DNA from 2 places in the Streptomyces sp. NPDC090741 genome. Region 1 is predicted to be linked to the other one. Evidence: riboswitches for the same ligand, from Rfam matches in the RefSeq annotation. Region 1 holds a riboswitch; the other holds the start of a gene.
The links. A riboswitch is a leader RNA that binds a small molecule or an ion and turns the genes downstream of it on or off. The one in region 1 is predicted to bind S-adenosylmethionine.
Positions count from the first base shown of each region.

Region 1 (9,487 bases):
CGTCACCGCGTCCAGACCGCCCTCGAAGCGCACGTCGTCGTCGTTGACGTAGACGTTCACGAAGCGGCGCAGCTTGCCCTGGTCGTCCAGGACGCGGGCGGCGATGCCCGGGTGGCTCACTTCCAGGGAGGCGATGACCTCGGAGAGGGTCGCGCCCTCGGCGGAGACCTCGGCCTGGCCGCCGGTGTAGGTGCGCAGGATGGTGGGGATGCGGACGTTGACGCTCATGGCGCTACCGCCTTTCCGGGTGCGAGGGGGAGATCGGGGATCAGGCCAGGCCGGCGGCGCGGAACGCGTCCAGGCTCGGGCGGATGGTGGCGGTCTGCCCGCTGTCCGCAGCCACCGCCTCCAGGGTCTTGAGGCCGTCACCGGTGTTGAGGACCACCGTGGTCAGCGCCGGGTCGAGCTGCCCGTTCTCGATGAGCTTCTTGGTCACGCCGACGGTCACGCCGCCCGCGGTCTCGGCGAAGATGCCCTCGGTCTGCGCGAGGATCTTGATGGCCTCGACGACCTGCTCGTCGGTGACGTCCTCGACGTAGCCGCCCGTACGGCGGGCGATGTCCAGGACGTACGGGCCGTCGGCCGGGTTGCCGATGGCGAGCGACTTGGCGATGGTGTTCGGCTTCTGCGGGCGGACCACGTCGTGGCCGGCCTTGAAGGCGGTGGAGACCGGGGAGCAGCCCTCGGCCTGCGCGCCGAAGATCTTGTACGGCTTGTCCTCGACGAGCCCGAGCTTGATCAGCTCCTGCAGACCCTTGTCGATCTTCGTCAGCTGCGAGCCGGACGCGATCGGGATCACGATCTGGTCGGGCAGCTGCCAGCCGAGCTGCTCGCAGATCTCGTACGCCAGGGTCTTGGAGCCCTCGCCGTAGTACGGACGCAGGTTGACGTTGACGAAGCCCCAGCCCTCGCCGAGCGGGTCGCCGATGAGCTCGGAGCAGAAGCGGTTGACGTCGTCGTAGTTGCCCTCGATGCCGATGAGGTCGCCGCCGTACACACCGGCCATGACGACCTTGCCCTGCTCCAGGTCGTGCGGGATGAACACGCAGGAGCGGAAGCCGGCCCGGGCGGCCGCGGCGCCGACGGCGCCGGCCAGGTTGCCGGTGGAGGAGCAGGACAGGGTGGTGAATCCGAAGGCGCGGGCGGCCTCGACGGCGATGGCCACGACGCGGTCCTTGAAGGAGTGCGTCGGGTTGCCGGAGTCGTCCTTGACGTACAGCTTGCCCGTGACGCCGAGCTCCTTGGCCAGGTTGGCCGCGTCCACGAGCTTGGTGAAGCCGGGGTTCAGGCTGGGCTTGGAGGCCACGTCCGCGGGGACGGGCAGCAGCGGGGCGTAGCGCCAGATGTTGTTCGGGCCGGCCTCGATCGCGGCGCGCAGCGCCTCGGGGTCTGCGGTGGGAAGGTCGTAGGCGACTTCCAGCGGACCGAAGCACTCGACGCAGGCGAAGATGGGTCCGAGTTCGAATCGGGTACCGCACTCACGACACGAGAGGCCGGTGGCAGGTCCGAGATCGACAGAGGTGGCAACAGTCTGTGCAGCCATGATGGCGAGGCCCTTTCTCCTCATCTTCCCCATGGCGCACTTCGCCATGAGACGGAATTGGCACCTTCCCTAGCCGGGGACCTCGCTGCCGCAAGCAAGCGCGAGAACCGACTGGAGGGTTGCCGGGGCTTCAACGGGCCGTGTCCCTCTGCCCCTCTGGATGAGCGGTATGGCACCGGGCCGCGCGCTCTGCGGCGCGTCCGGGCGTTTGTACGCGGGGACCCCCGGCATGCGGTGGTCCTTCGCGTTGTTCAAGACTGTAACTGAAGGTCCGGGCGGTTGAGACAGCCGTCCGAACCGCGAGATGGATCACTTTTCGGCCGAAACCGCCGAGGAGCGAGCGACGACCAGGGAGTGCTGAACGTGCTGGAAGAGGTGGAGCGCTGGTTCGCGGACCGCTCCTGGTCCGCGGCCGACCGACCGCTCGACCAGCTGCTTTCCGCCAAGCGGGCGGCGGGCACCACGGTCAGCGTCGTCCTGCCCGCGCTCGACGAGGAGGAGACGGTCGGCGCGATCGTCGAGGTGATCCGGCGCGATCTGATCGACGGGCTTCCGCTGCCGCTGGTCGACGAACTGGTCGTGATCGACTCGGGCTCCACCGACCGGACCGCCGAGGTGGCCGCCAAGGCCGGCGCCCGGGTGGTGCACCGCGACGACATCCTGCCGCGGATCCCGGCCGTGCACGGCAAGGGCGAGGTGCTGTGGCGCTCGCTGCTGGCGACCACCGGGGACGTCGTCTGCTTCGTGGACGCGGACCTGCGGGACTTCTCCTCCGCCTTCGTGTCCGGAACCGTGGGCCCGCTGCTGACCGAGCCCGACGTGCAGTTCGTCAAGGCGATGTACGACCGCCCGCTCGGGGACGCTCCGGGCCAGGGCGGCCGGGTCACCGAGCTGGTCGCCCGTCCGCTCCTCAATCTCCACTGGCCGCAGCTGGCCGGCTTCGTCCAGCCGCTGGGCGGCGAGTACGCCGTGCGCCGGGCCCTGCTGGAACGTTTGCCCTTCCCCGTCGGGTACGGGGTCGAGCTCGGCCTGCTGGTGGACGCGCTGCACACCGTCGGACTGGACGCGCTGGCCCAGGTGGACGTGGGCGTACGGCTCCACCGCCATCAGGACGGCCGGGCGCTGGGCCGCATGGCCGCGGCGATCTACCGGACGGCGCAGCTGCGGCTCTCGCGCGGGCATCTCGTACGGCCGGAGCTGACGCAGTTCGAGCGCGGCCCGGAGGGGTTCACGCCGCGCACGTACGCCGTGGACACCGAGGAGCGGCCGCCGATGGCCGGGGTCAAGGAGTACTCCGGTCGCCGGGTGGCGTGAGGGAACTGACGTTTGAGCGGGCGGGCCCCGGGCTAGGTTCGCCGCATGGCTTCCCAGGTACTCGTTGCAGCGAACCGCGGCCCGCTCTCCTACGCACTCGACGACGACGGCACCCTCACGGCCCGGCGCGGCGGGGGCGGACTCGTCTCCGGCCTCTCCGCCGCCCTCGCCCGCCAGCCGGAGGCGCTGTGGATCTGCGCGGCGCTGTCGGACGCGGACCGGGAGGCGGTCCGCCGGTGCGTTTCCGAGCCCGGCGTCCGGATGCTGGACATCGATCCCACGACGTACGACGACGCGTACAACGGCATCGCGAACTCGGTGCTGTGGTTCACCCACCACCACCTGTACGACATCCCGCGCGAGCCGGTCTTCGACGCGCGGTTCCGGCGGCAGTGGCAGTCGTACGCCGCGTACAACCACGCCTTCGCGCTGGCGCTGGCCGAGGAGGCGGGCGAGGGCGCGGCGGTGCTCGTGCAGGACTACCACCTGGCGCTGGTCCCGGGTGAGCTGCGGGAGCTGCGGCCCGACCTGAAGATCAGCCACTTCACGCACACCCCGTGGGCCTCGCCGGAGTTCCTGGAGATGCTCCCCGACGACATCCGCTCGCAGCTGGTGTGGGGGATGCTCGGAGCGGACATCGTGGGCTTCCACACCTGGGCGTGGGCGGACAGCTTCATGGCCGGCGCACACCTGGACGACGAGCGGGGCGTGGCCGAGCCGTGCTCCCCGCCGGGGACGGGTGAGCGGTTCGTCGAGAAGGTCCCGCGCGGCCCGGTGCGGCACCGGCGCACGGACGTGGCCGTGTACCCGCTGGGCGTGGACGGGGACGAGCTGCGGGCGCTGGCGCACCGGCCGGAGGTGAACGACAAGCTGGCGGCGCTGCGGGCGGAGGCCGGGGACCGCAAGACGATCGTCCGGGTGGACCGGACGGAGCTGTCGAAGAACATCATTCGGGGGCTGCTGGCCTACCGGGAGCTGCTGACGGTGCACCCCGAGTGGCGCGGGCGGGTGGTGCACCTGGCGTCGGCGTACCCGTCCCGGCAGGACCTGGCGGTGTACCGGTCCTACACGGAGGCGGTACGGGAGCTGGCGGAGCGGATCAACGAGGAGTTCGGTACGGAGGACTGGCAGCCGGTGCTGGTGTCGGTGCAGGACGACTTCGCCCGCTCCCTGGCGGCGTACCGGCTGGCGGACGTGGCGCTGGTCAACCCGGTACGGGACGGGATGAACCTGGTGGCGAAGGAGATCCCGGTGGTGTCGGACGCGGGGTGCGCCCTCGTGCTGTCGACGGGTGCGGGGGCGTACGGGGAGCTCCGCGAGGACGCGCTGACGGTGAACCCGTACGACGTGACGGCGACGGCCGAGGCCCTGCACGCGGCGCTGGCCATGCCGGCGGGTGAGCGGCTTGAGCGCACGAAGCGCCTGGCCGCCGCCGCCACGGCCCTCCCCCCGACGGACTGGTTCACGGCCCAGCTGGACGCCCTGCGCGAGGCGTGACCGCCGCCGCGGTGCGGGGCCCTGAAGGCCCCGCGGGGCCCCGTCAGCCGCGGATGGCCTCGGCCAGGACGGCCAGGAAGTCCGCCACCGCGCCGGGGCCCGGCAGGACCAGGTCCGCCCGGGCGGCGAGCTCCGGGACCTCGGCGGAGCCGCTGCACACCAGCAGCCCGGGCAGACCGTCGGCCCGGCGCTTCTCCACCGCGGAGTACGCGGCGAGGTCGCCGAGGTCGTCGCCCGCGTACAGGACCGCCTCCGCGCCCCGTTCCGCCACGAACTCCGACAGGGCGACACCCTTGTCCATGCCCGGCGGACGCAGCTCCAGGACCGCCCGGCCCGGCTCCACCATGAGCCCGTGGCGGGCGGCCAGTTCGGCCAGGGGTTCGCGCAGCGCCGCGAAGGCCGCCGCCGGGTCGTCCGCGCGCCGGGTGTGGACGGCCAGCGCCCGGCCCTTCTCCTCGATCCAGGTACCGCGCCAGGCGCCGATGGAGTCCAGGAACCCGGGCAGCTCGGCCCGTACGGCGGCGACTCCCGGGTGCTCGGCCGGCGCGTGGACGATGCCGGTCACCGCGTCCCAGCGCTCGGCGCCGTAGTGGCCGAGGACGACGAGGTGCTCCAGCCCGGGGACACCGGCGAAGCCCCCGTAGCGGACGGCGACACCGGCCGGCCGGCCGGTGATCACGGCCACCGAGTCGACCTCGGGGGCGAGTGCGGAGAGGGCCGGGACGGCCCTGGGGTGGGCCCGGGCCTGGTCCGGGTCGGGGACGATCTCGGCGAGGGTGCCGTCGAAGTCGAGTGCGACGACGGAACGGCGGGGTGCGCGGAGCAGGGCTTCGAGGCCCTCGCGTCCGGCAGCGGTGACGGGCATCGGCAAGTCGTGCGGATGGCTCCCCATACGGACGACCCTAACGGCCCCGCCGGGTCACGGCTACGGCGCGCGAGGGCCTGGCGAAGGCCTGGGGGTGACCGTCCCTCAGCGCCGGGCCCGCTGGGCCTCGCGGATGCGGCGGAGCCGGTTGACGGTGCCGGGGGCGTGGGCCAGCGCCCGCGGGTCGTCCATCAGCACGTTGAGCAGCTGGTAGTAGCGGACCGGGGTGAGCCCCAGCCCTTCCCGTATCGCCCGCTCCTTGGCCCCGGGCCCGGGCCAGGTGCGTCCCTCGTACGCGAGCACCGCGGCCTCGGTGGCCGTCAGCCCCACGTCGTCCGTCATACCGCCAGATTAACGCCGCCCTGTGACACCCACCCGGCCCACACCCACCCGGCCCACGCCCCTCGGGCCACACCGCTCGGGCCACGCCCCTCGGCCCACGCCGCTCGGACCACGCCCCTCGGCGCCCGCCCTCAGTGCGCGTCCGCCCTGCGCGCCGACTCCGCGATGTCCTCCAGGACCTTCGCCGGCTGCCCTCCCGGCTGCACGCTCTTGCCGATGTTCTGCTTGACGTCCTCGCTCACCCCGGCCCAGGACTTCTTGCCGACCGGGTAGAGCCGCGCGTTCGGCAGCGCCTGCAGGAACGTCTTCAGCTGCGTGGCCGAGCCGCCCGTACTGGCGTCCATCGCCCGGTAGCCGGTCGTCGTGACCGGCAGCAGGTCGTACTTGTTGGTGAAGGCCGTCACGTTCTTCGCCTCGTACAGGTAGTCCAGGAACTTCCCGGACTCCTTGCGGTGGCCGTTCTTGAAGGCCATCACCCAGTCCGCGACGCCCATCGCCGGGTGGTCGGTCCCGTCGGCGGTCGGCATGGCCACCATGCCGAATTTCACGCCCTTCTCCGCCGCCTGCTTCAGCAGCGTGGGGTGACCGTTGAGCATGCCGACCTCGCCCCGCGTGAAGGCGTCGAACGCCGCCTGCCGGTCGGTCTTCGCCGGTTCCAGCGGTCCGGTCAGCCCCTGGCCGACCATCTTGTCGCGCAGGAACTCGAACGTCTTGATGTTGTCCGCGGAGTCGATCGAGTAGGCCTCTTCGTTGTCGGTGTAGCCGCCACCGCCCGCGAGCATCCACATCATCGTCTCGGCCTGCGCCTCCTCGCGGCCCAGCGGCAGCGCGAGCGGCGTCGGCACGCCCGCGGCCTTGAGCTTCTTCGCGGCGGCCTCCAGGTCGGTCCAGCTCTTCGGCTGCCAGCCGCCCTTGGCGTCCTTCGGCATGACCCCGGCGTCCGTCAGCAGCTTCTCGTTGTAGAAGAGCAGGCGGGTGCTGGCCACGAAGGGCATCCCGTACTGGACCCGCCGGACCTTGCCGGCGTCCGCGAGCGGCGCCAGGAAGTCGGCCTCGGTGCTGACGGAGAGCAGCTCCTCCGCCGTGTAGAGCTTGCCGGCGGCCGCGTAGTCGGCGTAGGCGCCGATCTGCGCGATGTCGGGGGCCTTGCCGGCCTTGACCATCTCCGCGACCTTGGCGTCGACCTCGGACCAGGAGTAGACGCTGACCTCGACCTTGACGCCGGGGTGGTCCTTCTGGAAGCCGGCGGCGAGGTCCTTCCAGTAGCCCGCCGAGGAGTTCTGCGGATTGTCCCCGTAGTCGGCCGCCACGACCCGCAGGGTCACCTCGTTGTCACCCGTGAGACTCCCCACGGCTCCGCAGCCCGTCAGTGCCGCGGCGGTCAGGCTCAGCGCGGCGCCGGTCGCGGCCAGGCTCAGGTAACGGCCCTTCACAGTTCTCGATCCACCCCTTGTTGTACGTACGATCCACGTAAGGTCTACACCACTTTGGCGGCTCGTCCACATCCGGAACGCACGGTGTCCCGTTCGCGGCCCGACCAAGGTCTTCGATTTTGTATGGCCACTCAACAATCCCCTCCAATGGACTAGACCTTTCCCCGCCGAGCACGCGAGACTGTCACCTGTGAAACCCGTGAAACACGTCATCGCCCTCGATGTGGGCGGCACCGGGATGAAGGCCGCCCTCATCGCCGACGACGGCGCCCTGCTGCACGAAGCGCGCCGCGCCACCGGCCGCGACCGGGGCCCCGACGCCGTCGTCGAGACGATCCTGGAGTTCGCCGCCGAGCTTTCCGGGCTCGGCCGCGAGCGCTTCGGAGTACCCGCCAGCGCGGCCGGCGTCGCCGTCCCCGGCATCGTCGACGCCGAGAACGGGATCGCCGTCTACGCGGCGAACCTGGGCTGGCGCGACGTACCGATGCGCGAGCTGCTCAGCAGGCGGCTCGGCGGCATCCCGGTGGCCCTGGGCCACGACGTCCGCACGGGCGGACTCGCCGAAGGCCGCATCGGCGCCGGCCGGGGCGCCGACCGCTTCCTGTTCGTCCCCCTCGGCACCGGCATCGCCGGCGCCATCGGCATCGCCGGCCGCATCGAGGCCGGCGCCCACGGCTACGCCGGCGAGATCGGCCACATCGTGGTCCGCCCCGGCGGCCCCGCCTGCGGCTGCGGCCAGTACGGCTGCCTGGAGACCCTCGCCTCCGCATCCGCCGTCAGCCGCGCCTGGGCGGCCGCCTCCGGCGACCCGTCCGCGGACGCCGCGGACTGCGCCAAGGCCGTCGAGTCCGGCGACGCGCGCGCCCACGAGGTGTGGCTGGCCGCGGTCGGCGCCCTCGCCGACGGCCTGGTCACCGCGATCACCCTGCTGGACCCGCGCACGCTGATCATCGGTGGCGGGCTCGCCGAAGCGGGGGAAACCTTGTTCACACCACTACGGACGGCCGTCGAGGAGCGCGTGACGTTCCAGCGGCTGCCCGACATCGTTCCGGCGGCCCTCGGGGACACCGCCGGATGCCTGGGCGCAGGGCTGCTCGCCTGGGACCTACTCGCCACGGAGGTACCTGCCTGATGTCCGGAAGCGCACACAGCACCGTTCTCTCCGGCGCCAGGGTGGTCCTGCCCACCGGGACCGTGGCGGGCGGCCGCGTCATCGTCGACGGCGAGCGCATCTCCGGCAGCGCCGGCGAGGGCGCGCGGATCGTCGACCTGTCCGGACACTGGCTCGTCCCCGGCTTCGTGGACATGCACAACCACGGCGGAGGCGGCGCCTCCTTCACCTCCGGCACCGCCGAGGAGGTCCTCAAGGGCGTACGGACCCACCGCGAGCACGGCACCACCACGCTCGTCGCCTCCACCGTCACGGGCGACCTGGACGAACTGGCCCGCCGCGCCGGGCTGCTCGCCGAGCTGACGCAGGCGGGCGAGATCGCCGGCATCCACTTCGAGGGGCCGTTCATCAACCCCTGCCGCAAGGGCGCGCACAAGGAGGACCTGCTCCGCGACCCCGACCCGGCCGAGGTCCGCAAGCTGATCGACGCCGCGCACGGCGCCGCCCGGATGTTCACCCTCGCCACCGAGCTCCCGGGCGGGCTGGACTCCGTACGGCTGCTGGCCGAGCACGGGGTCATCGCCGCGATCGGCCACACCGACTCCACGTACGAGCAGACCCGCCAGGCCATCGACGCGGGCGCGACCGTGGCCACCCACCTCTACAACGCGATGCCCGGCATGGAGCACCGCGCCCCCGGCCCGATCGCCGCGCTGCTGGAGGACGAGCGGGTCACCGTCGAGCTGATCAACGACGGCACCCACCTGCACCCGGCGATGCTGGAGCTGGCTTTCCACCACGCGGGCGCGCACCGCGTGGCGCTGATCACCGACGCGATGGACGCGGCGGGCTTCGGCGACGGGATCTACCACCTGGGGCCGCTGGAGGTCGAGGTCAAGGAGGGCGTGGCCCGCCTCGTCGAGGGCGGTTCGATCGCCGGCTCCACGCTGACCCTGGACACCGCGTTCAAGCGGTCGGTGACCCTGGACAAGCTGCCCGTCGAGTCCGTGGTCCAGGCGATCTCGGCCAATCCCGCCAAGCTGATCGGCCTGTACGGCGAGGTCGGCTCGCTGGAGCCGGGCAAGTACGCCGACCTGGTCGTCCTGGACGCCGCGTTCGACGTCAAGGGCGTCATGCGGCGCGGCGAGTGGATCGTCGAGCCGCTGGTCTGAGGCGGGTGAGGCCGCTGGTCCGAGCGGGTGCGGAGGGAAACGGGCGGCCCGCGGGACTGGGCCGCCCGTACTGCTGTTTGGCATGATCCCGGCACATACCGAGACCGGGGCCTGCCATGATCCTCACCGTGACGCTCAACACCGCACTCGACGTCACCCACCATGTACCGAAGCTGATTCCGCACACCTCGCACCGGGTCACCGCCGTGA
Region 1 is NZ_JBIVXF010000004.1:434,027-443,513, forward strand. It holds gene ACIQU4_RS14130 (MoaD/ThiS family protein) at 1-228, opposite strand, end outside; gene thrC (threonine synthase) at 269-1,543, opposite strand; SAM riboswitch class I at 1,561-1,710, opposite strand; gene ACIQU4_RS14140 (glucosyl-3-phosphoglycerate synthase) at 1,907-2,857, shown strand; gene ACIQU4_RS14145 (trehalose-6-phosphate synthase) at 2,903-4,354, shown strand; gene otsB (trehalose-phosphatase) at 4,398-5,246, opposite strand; gene ACIQU4_RS14155 (DUF3263 domain-containing protein) at 5,325-5,561, opposite strand; gene ACIQU4_RS14160 (extracellular solute-binding protein) at 5,693-6,994, opposite strand; gene ACIQU4_RS14165 (ROK family protein) at 7,194-8,126, shown strand; gene nagA (N-acetylglucosamine-6-phosphate deacetylase) at 8,126-9,277, shown strand; gene ACIQU4_RS14175 (1-phosphofructokinase family hexose kinase) at 9,394-9,487, shown strand, end outside.

Region 2 (9,487 bases), on a different contig from region 1:
TCAGCAAGATCCCGGGCGTCGAGGCGACGGACACCCACGTGGCCTTCCGCACGTACTCCCAGCACGACCTGGAAGCGGCCTTCGCCATCGGCCTCGACGCCTGACGCCTCCGGCGCGGCTCACGGTGCGCCGGGCTCCGCCCCAGCCGCCACCCGGCCGCACGGTACCGCGTGCGCGGCAAAGCGTCCCAGCGGCTCGGAGACCCGGCAGGCTGTCGCCGGGCCGAGCCGGGCGGCTCCTGCCAGGCGTGGGGCCAGGTGTCCCACGACGTGTTGTACGCGGGCACCCGCTCCGCGAGGCCGGGGGAGCGGTTCACCCTCCCCGCAGGCCCGGACGGTCGGTATCGGATCCCAGTAGGTCATGATCCGTACGGCGTCAGACGGCCGGCACGCAGCGGCCTTCCTCGGTGCGGTACTGCCACTTGGCTCCGGAGGTGACCAGTTCCTTCACGGCGCCCACGAAGCGGTCGACGTGCTCGTCCGGGGTGCCGGCGCCGAAGCTGACGCGGATCGCGTTCAGGGAGCGCTCGCCCGGGGCCGCCTCGGGGGCTCCGCACTCCCCCTGGGCCTGCGGCTCGCTGCCCAGCAGGGTGCGGACCAGCGGGTGGGCGCAGAACAGGCCGTCGCGGACGCCGATCCCGTACTCCGCCGACAGCGCCGCCGCGAAGTGCGAGCTGTTCCAGCCGTCCACCACGAAGGAGATGACGCCGACCCGGGGGGAGTCGTCGCCGAAGAGGGACAGGATGCGGACGGCCGGGACCTCCGCCAGGCCCTCGCGGACCTTGGCGATCAGGTGCCGCTCGCGGGCGACGAGGCCGTCGAAGCCCGCCTCGGTCAGGGCCTTGCAGGCCGAGGCGATCGAGTACACGCCGATCACGTTCGGGGAGCCGGCCTCGTGGCGGGCCGCCGTCGTGTGCCACTCGACGTCGACGCCGCCGTCCGCGCGGCGGGCGACCTTGCGGGAGGCGCCGCCGCCGGCCAGGTACGGCTCCGCCTGCTGCAGCCAGTCCGCGCGGCCGGCCAGCACGCCCGAGCCGAACGGCGCGTACAGCTTGTGCCCGGAGAAGGCCACCCAGTCCACGTCCAGCTCCTGAACGGAAACGGGGTGGTGCGGGGCCAGCTGGGCGGCGTCCAGGACGATCCGCGCGCCGTGGGCGTGCGCCGCGGCGGCGAGCTCCTTCACCGGCCACAGCTCACCGGTGACGTTGGACGCGCCGGTGACGCAGACCAGCGCCGGGCCGTAGGGCTCCCGCCCGGCCAGCGCCCGCTCCAGGCTCTCCACGGCCTGGGCCGGGGTCCGCGGCGCGTTGAGGTACGTGACCTGCGCGTCCCCCCACGGCAGCAGCGAGGCGTGGTGCTCGGTCTCGAAGACGAACACCTGGCAGCCGGCCGGCAGCACGGCGGCGAGCAGGTTCAGCGAGTCGGTGGTGGACCGGGTGAAGATCACCTGATCGGACGGACGGCAGTCGAGGAACTCGGCGACCGTCACCCGGCTCTGCTCGAAGAGGTCCGTGGACAGCTGGGAGAGGTAGCCCGCGCCGCGGTGGACGCTGCCGTAGTACGGGGCGTAGGCGGCGACGTCGTCCCAGACCCGCTGCAGCGCGGGGGCGCTGGCCGCGTAGTCGAGAGCCGCGTACGTGACCTCGCCGCCGGTGACAAGCGGGACGGTGACGTCCCGGCCGAGGACCGGCAGGGGCTGGGCACAGGCGGGGTCGACGGCGGCGGTGGCGGTGGTGACGGCGGCGTTCGGGTACGTGGACATGGCGGTATCTCCCGGCAGGACAGGCTGAATGGCTTCGGACGGCCCGTACGTGGGTGCACGCTGCACGCATCCGCGGAAACGGGTATGCGGATGCGCGGATGCACATGTGCCAGTGGTACGGGAGTTACCTCGACGCACGGACGACTCAGGACCGCACGGAGGGTGAAGAAGGGGCGGAGTCGCCCTATCGCATTCGCTTGCTCACGGAAAAGCTCCTCGAGAGACCAGGACCCCTGGTGTCGAGGGATCCGCGCTTGCCGCAGGCCTTTCTGCCTGCGACCTGGTCATCACCCGGGGCACCCCGCCACGGAAGGAGGGTTGCCGGACAGCGAGCCGGGGCCAAAACGCTGTCACTCGTGACCTGGTCAGCATCCTGCCACAAGATCCCCCACGCACAAGACCCCGGTCCGCATGCTGGACCGGGGCCTTGGCCGGAAACGATCAGGCGTTGCTGGCCGCCACCCAGCGGTCCAGGGCCGCGCGGGCCGCGCCCGAGTCGATGGACTCGGCCGCGCGGGCGATCGCGGTGCGGATCTGGTCCTCCAGGGGGCCCGTGCCCGGGTCCAGGGCCACCAGGGCCGCCGCCGAGTTCAGCAGGACCGAGTCGCGCACCGGGCCCGTCTCACCGGCCAGCAGCCGGCGTGCCACGTCCGCGTTGTACGAGGCGTCCGCGCCCCGCAGCGCCGAGACGTCGACCAGCGGGATGCCGACGTCGCGCGGGTCGAACGACTGCTCGTCCACCCGGCCGTCGCGGACCCACCACACCCGGGAGGTCGCGGTCGTCGTCAGCTCGTCCAGACCGTCGTCCCCGCGGAACACCAGCGCCGAGGAGCCCCGCTCCGCCAGTACGCCCGCCACGATGGGCGCCACCCGCGCGTCCGCCACGCCCGTGGCCTGCGCCCGTACCCGCGCCGGGTTGGTCAGCGGGCCGAGGAAGTTGAACGTGGTCCGGATGCCCAGCTCCTTGCGGGCCGCCGCCACGTGCCGCAGCGCCGGGTGGAACTTCACCGCGAAGCAGAAGGTGATGCCGGCCTCCTCCGCGACCTCGACCACCCGCGCCGGGGTGAGGTCCAGGTTGACCCCGAGCTTCTCCAGCACGTCCGAGGAACCGCTCGCGGAGGACGCGGCCCGGTTGCCGTGCTTGACCACCTTGGCGCCCGTACCGGCCACCACGATCGAGGACATCGTGGAGATGTTCACCGTTTTGGCCCCGTCGCCGCCGGTGCCGACGATGTCCACCGTCCGGCCCGGCACCTCGATCAGGTTGGCGTGCCCGTACATGGACCGTACGAGGCCGTTGATCTCCGCGACCGTCTCCCCCTTGGCCCGCAGCGCCACCACGAAGCCGGCGATCTGGGCGTCCGTGGCCTCCCCGCGCATGATCCGGTCCATGGCCCAGGCGGTCTCGTCGGCGCGCAGGTCCTGGCCGGTCAGCAGGGCGTCGAGGACGCCCGGCCAGCCGCGGGCCGCCACGCTGTCGCCGCCTGCCGGGGTCGCAACGTTCATGGTCCGCTCCTGCTGTTGATCGGCCACCCCGTGTCGGGGCCCACTCGAATGGGAAGGGCTTCAGCCTATCCAGCCCCGGGGACGGCAAAGAGCCCCGTCCGGACACTGGACGGGGCTCTTGCCGTGGCGACACCAGAACTGACCTGAATCAGTCCCTCAAGCGGGATCAGTGGTGGCCGTGGCCGCTCTGGATCTCCTTGTACTCCTCCACCGTGGGCTTCGGAATCTGGTTGTTCTCGGCGTAGAAGCCCTTGCTGAGCTTCGCGCGGAGCTTCTCCTTGCGGCCGACCTTGCGCTCGACGCCGTTCTCGTCGACCGTCGGGCCGATCTCGACCGGCTTGTACTGCTCGTGCGCGGTCAGCGTGTGCAGCTTGCCCTGCGAGAGCGGCTCGTGGATCTCGACGAACTCACCGTGCGGCAGGCGCTTGATGATGCCGGTCTCGCGACCGTGCAGCACCTTGTCGTGGTCCCGGCGCTGGAGGCCGAGGCAGATGCGCTTGGTGACGATGAACGCGAGGACCGGGACGACGAAGAAGCCGATCCGGACGAACCACGTGATGTTGTTGATCGAGAGGTGGAAGTACTGCGCGAACATGTCGTTTCCACCGCCGATCAGCAGCACGATGTACTCCGCGATCCAGGCGACACCGAAGGCCGTACGGGTCGGGACGTTGCGCGGGCGGTCCAGGATGTGGTGCTCGCGCTTGTCCCCGGTGACCCAGGACTCGATGAACGGCCAGGCGGCGATCGAGCCCAGCACGACCGGGAAGATGACCAGCGGGATGAACACGCCCAGGACGAGGGTGTGGCCCCACAGGTTGATCTCCCAGCCCGGCATCGCACGGATCAGGCCTTCCGGCATACCCATGTACCAGTCGGGCTGCGCACCGGTGGACACGTGGTCCGGACGGTACGGGCCGATCGCCCAGATCGGGTTGATCGAGGCGATCGCCGCGATGGCCGCGATGACACCGAAGACCAGGAAGAAGAAGCCTCCGGCCTTGGCCATGTAGACCGGCAGCAGCGGCATGCCGACGACGTTGTTGTTCGTCTTGCCGGGACCCGCGAACTGGGTGTGCTTGTGGTAGAAGACCAGGATCAGGTGGGCCACCAGCAGGCCCATCATGATGCCGGGCAGCAGCAGGATGTGGATCGAGTAGAACCGCGCGACGAAGTCGCCGCCGGGGAACTCGCCGCCGAAGAGGAAGAACGAGATGTACGTGCCGACGATCGGCACGGACAGGATCGCGCCCTCCATGAAGCGGACACCGGTGCCCGAGAGCAGGTCGTCCGGCAGGGAGTAACCGGTGAAACCGGTGAACATGCCGAGGACCAGCAGCAGGAAGCCGAAGATCCAGTTGACCTCGCGCGGCTTGCGGAACGCGCCGGTGAAGAAGACGCGCATCATGTGCACGACCATGCCGGCGACGAAGATCAGCGCCGCCCAGTGGTGGATCTGCCGGATGAGCAGACCACCGCGGACGTCGAAGCTGATGTCCAGCGTCGAGGCGAAGGCCTCGGACATCTGGACGCCCTGCATCGGCACGTACGAGCCGTGGTACACGACCTCGTTCATGCTCGGGTGGAAGAACAGCGTCAGGTACACACCCGTGAGGATGATGATGATGAAGCTGTAGAGGCAGATCTCACCCAGCATGAAGGACCAGTGGTCCGGGAAGATCTTGCGCATGTTGGACTTGGCCAGGCTGTAGATGCCCAGCCGTCCGTCGGCCCAGTCCGCTACCCGCTCGCCCTTGGAGGGCGCCGGTCGCTTCGTGTCAGTGGCAGTGCTCATCCGCGCTCCCAGAATGCAGGACCGACGGGCTCTTCGAAGTCGCCGAGCGCTTCGAGGAAGCCTTCACCGTTCACGCCGATCCGCAGCTGCGGAAGCGCGTGGCCGGCCGGACCGAAGATGACTCGGGCGCCGTCGGAGAGGTCGAAGGTGGACTGGTGGCACGGGCAGAGCACGTGGTGGGTCTGCTGCTCGTACAGGCTGATCGGGCAGCCGACGTGGGTGCAGATCTTCGAGTAGGCCACGATGCCCTCGTGGGACCACTCGAGTTCCTGCTTGTCCTTGATGTCCTCCGGCTTGATGCGGACGATCATCAGGGCGGCCTTGGCGATCTGCGTCTGGAAGTCGTGCTGCTCCTCCTCCAGGCCCTCGGGCCTGGCGAAGGTCAGCGAACCGACCAGCACGTCCTCGGGACGCAGCGGCTCCTTCGTGTTGTCGTTGATGAGCAGCTTGCCCCGGGCCCACACGGTCTTGCGCAGCTTCTCCTCGGGCAGCGGGCCCAGGTCGCGCATGATCATGAGAGCGGACAGCGGCAGCATCGACAGCGCGCCGAGCATGGTGTTGCGGATCAGCGGGCGGCGGGCGATGCCCGACTCGTTCGCGCCGTCGGCGAAGTCCTGCATGACCTTCGCCTTGAGCTCCGGCGGCGCCGCGATCTCGTGGCGCTCGTCGGCGACCTCGACGTCGGACATCAGGGTGCGGGCCCAGTGGACCGCGCCCGCGCCGATGCAGAAGAGGGCTGCGCCCAGGGTCAGACCGAGGGCGAAGTTGAGCCCGCTCACCTTCCCGATCGGGAAGATGTAGACGATCTTGTCGACCGGGATGGTCACGTACGAGGCGATGAAGCCGATCGTGGCCAGCATCGACAGCGTGAACAGCATCGCCACGGTGCGCTCGGAGCGCCTCGCGGCCTGCTCGTCGATGTCCTGGATACGGGGCTTGTGGACCGGCAGGCCCGGGTCGGCGAACGGGTCGTCCGCGACTGCTACGCCACCGTGGTGCGCGTCGCCCTGCTCGCTCGGCAGGTGCTTCTCTTCGGGAATGTCTTGGCTACTCATGACTTCTTGGCCTTAGCGGTGTGGGCCGCGACCCAGACGGCGACAGCGATCAGCGCACCCAGGCCGAAGATCCAGCCGAACAGACCCTCGGAAACGGGGCCGAGGCCACCGAGCTTCAGGCCGCCAGGGCTGACCGACTGCTCGCCGTTCACGTGCTGGAGGTACGCGATGATGTCCTTCTTCTCCTTCGTCGGCATGGTGCTGTCCGGGAAGGAGGGCATGTTCTGCGGGCCGGTGAGCATGGCCTCGTAGATGTGCTTCGGCTCGACGCCCTCAAGGTTGGGGGCGTACTTGCCGTTCGTCAGCGCGCCGCCTTCGCCGGTGAAGTTGTGGCACTGCGCGCAGTTGTTGCGGAAGAGCTCACCACCCCTGGCGATGTCGGCGCCCGCCGGGTCGTACTGCTTGGCGGTCGGCACGATCGGGCCGGCGCCGAGGGAGCCGATGTAGGCGGCGAGCTGGTCGATCTGCGCCTGGTCGTAGATGACCGGCTTCTTCGGCACCTGCACGCCGGGCTGCTGGGCGGGCATACGGCCCGTGCTCACCTGGAAGTCGACGGCCGCGGAGCCGACGCCGACCAGGCTGGGGCCGTCAGTGGAACCCTGACCGCCGGTTCCGTGGCAGCTTGCGCAGCCCACGGCGTAGAGCTTCTTGCCCTCCTCGATGGCGAGGGACTGGGCGGTTTCATCGGCCTGCGCCTTGCCCGCGGGGGCGAAGGCGGCGTACAGCCCCCCAGTGGCCGCCAGCGCGAGGAGTAGAACGACGACCGCCGCCAGCGGATGGCGTCGTCGTGCGGAGAGCTTTTTCACGGATTACCCCGGTGTCAGGATCTTCTGCGTCGGTGTTTCTGGATGGAGTGCCGGGTCTCGCCCGGTGACGTGTTCGCTACTTGATCAGGTAGATCGTCGCGAAGAGGCCGATCCAGACGACATCGACGAAGTGCCAGTAGTAGGACACGACGATGGCCGACGTGGCCTGTTCGTGGGTGAACCTCTTGGCCGCGTACGTCCGGCCGAGGACCAGCAGGAAGGCGATGAGACCGCCCGTCACGTGCAGACCGTGGAAGCCGGTGGTCAGGTAGAACACCGAGCCGTACGGACCAGACTTGAGAGACATGCCCTCGTGCTTGACCAGCTCGGTGTACTCGAACACCTGGCCGCCAATGAAGATCGCACCCATGACGAATGTGATCATGAACCACGACCGGAGCTTCTTCACGTCACCGCGCTCGGCTGCGAATACGCCGAGCTGGCAGGTGAGGGAGGAAAGCACCAGGATCGTCGTGTTCGTCGCCGAGAAGGGCAGATTCAAGGCCGAAGCCTGCTCTGACCAGTACTCGGCACCTGTCACGGATCGCAGGGTGAAGTACATCGCGAAGAGGGCCGCGAAGAACATCAGCTCGGAACTCAACCAGATGATGGTTCCGACGCTGACGAGGTTCGGCCGGTTGACCGTCGGGTGCGCGTGCCCGGTATCTACTGTCGTTGCTGTCGCCACGACCGACATTATGTCGGTCGCTTATCCCGCCCTCACCCCGGGGGGTGCCGTTCGGAGTGTCAGGGGCGTGTGCAAGGCCCGAACGGCCCATCAGATCGGCCCCGGGACCTTCATCGGCGAGGCTGTCCGAACCGATGTTGACAGCGGGTCGGACGGAGTAGCATCCCGCGCAACATCAACGTGATTCACGGCACCGTGGAGGAACGAAATGCGGTCGACTGCACGGGTTCTGGTCTACAGCGACGACGCGAGCACCCGCGAGCAGGTGCGGCTGGCGGCCGGGCGCAGGCCGGCCGCGGACCTGCCTCCGGTCGAATTCGTGGAATGCGCCACGCTCCCGGCCGTCCTGAGCGAGCTGGACGCGGGCGGGATCGACGTGTGCGTGCTGGACGGCGAGGCGGTTCCGGCCGGCGGCATGGGCGTGTGCCGGCAGATCAAGGACGAGATCTTCCAATGCCCGCCGGTGCTGCTGCTGATGGGGCGTCCGCAGGACGCCTGGCTGGCCACCTGGAGCCGCGCGGACGCCGCGGTGACCCTTCCGGTCGACCCGGTGGCGTTCGCGGACACCCTGGCGGGCCTGGTGCGTTCCCGGCTGTCGTCGGCCGCCTGACGCGCGGCCGCCGCCGGCCCGCCGGAGTCCGTGCGTACGGACTCCGGCGGGCCGGACCGGCCGGGCTCAGACCTGCGGGCGCAGCCGGGCCTGGTCGATCGGACTGCGGCCTTCCTGGGTGCCCTTGAGGAGGGCGCTGCCGTCGCGCCACTCCTTCCAGTCCAGGTTCCAGTCGCCGAAGCCGTTGCCGAAGGGCTCCATGTCGTCGCCGATACTGTTGATCACCCGGATGATGTCGCCCTCGGTGATGTTCTCGTAGAACCAGGCGGCGTTGCCCGTGCTCATGCCGGTGCAGCCGTGGCTGACGTTCTCGGAGCCCTGCGAGTCCACGGACCACGGCGCGGCGTGCACGTATTCACCACTCCAGGTGACGCGGGTCGCGTAGTAGACGGGCAGGTTGTAGTACTCGCTGCCGCCGATGCCGACGGTGTCGCCGCGCATCTGGACGAAGTACTGCTTGCCGAGCACCACCTTGACCCCGTTGCGGGTGGAGAAGCCGGGCTTTCCGGTGGTCACCGGAATGGTGTTGATCACTTCTCCGTTGCGCTCGAACGTGAGGTAGTGCGCGGACGCGTCCGTGGTGACCTCGACGCGGTCCCCGATCTCCAGCGTCAGCGGCTTGGCCGCGGCCCCGTGGAACTCGTCGGAGATCTTGATGCCCTCCAGATTGCTCCGTACGGAGACGGTGGAGTGGGCGGGCCAGTAATCCTTGGGGCGGTAGTGCAGGTGCTTGTCGTCCACCCAGTGCCAGGCGCCCTCGACGCCCGCCGGCGTGGAGACGGCCAGGCCCCGCTCCACGATCGCCCGGGCGGCCTTGTCCGTGATGGGCTCGTCGAGTTCGGCCGTGAGGGGCTGTCCGACGCCGTACTTGCCCTCGTCCGGCCCGAATTCGACCTTGAGGACCTTCTCGGCCGGAGTGGTCTCGAACGCCAGCCTGCGCTGCCCCGGAGCGCCGCGCTCGTCCTCGGTGTTCACCAGGACCGTGTAGTGGACACCGGCGGCCATCGGGGCGGTGCTGTGCCAGCGGTCGCCCTTGGCGCTCAGCTCGCCCGCGAGACGGCGTCCCTGGGAGTCCACGGCGGACACGTCGGTGATCCGGCTGCCGCCGGTGCCCTTGGCGGTGATCTCCAAGGGCTTCTCGGGGTCGACGGGGCGCCCGCCCGGCGGCTGGTTGAGGACGACCTGGTCGCCCGCGTCGTACGGGCGGGCTGACAGCGGGTTGTCTCCGGGCCCGCAAGCGGTGGCGCCGGCCCCGAGGGACGCCAC
Region 2 is NZ_JBIVXF010000009.1:47,070-56,556, reverse strand. It holds gene ACIQU4_RS23920 (Lrp/AsnC family transcriptional regulator) at 1-104, shown strand, start outside; gene ACIQU4_RS23915 (aminotransferase class V-fold PLP-dependent enzyme) at 376-1,761, opposite strand; SAM riboswitch class IV at 2,007-2,123, opposite strand; gene trpD (anthranilate phosphoribosyltransferase) at 2,203-3,267, opposite strand; gene ACIQU4_RS23905 (cytochrome bc complex cytochrome b subunit) at 3,434-5,062, opposite strand; gene ACIQU4_RS23900 (Rieske 2Fe-2S domain-containing protein) at 5,059-6,117, opposite strand; gene ACIQU4_RS23895 (c-type cytochrome) at 6,114-6,923, opposite strand; gene ACIQU4_RS23890 (heme-copper oxidase subunit III) at 7,000-7,620, opposite strand; gene ACIQU4_RS23885 (hypothetical protein) at 7,820-8,221, shown strand; gene ACIQU4_RS23880 (Ig-like domain-containing protein) at 8,288-9,487, opposite strand, start outside.
Region 2: linked by a shared signal. The riboswitch ahead of ACIQU4_RS23915 (aminotransferase class V-fold PLP-dependent enzyme) and the one ahead of thrC (threonine synthase) in region 1 are both predicted to bind S-adenosylmethionine.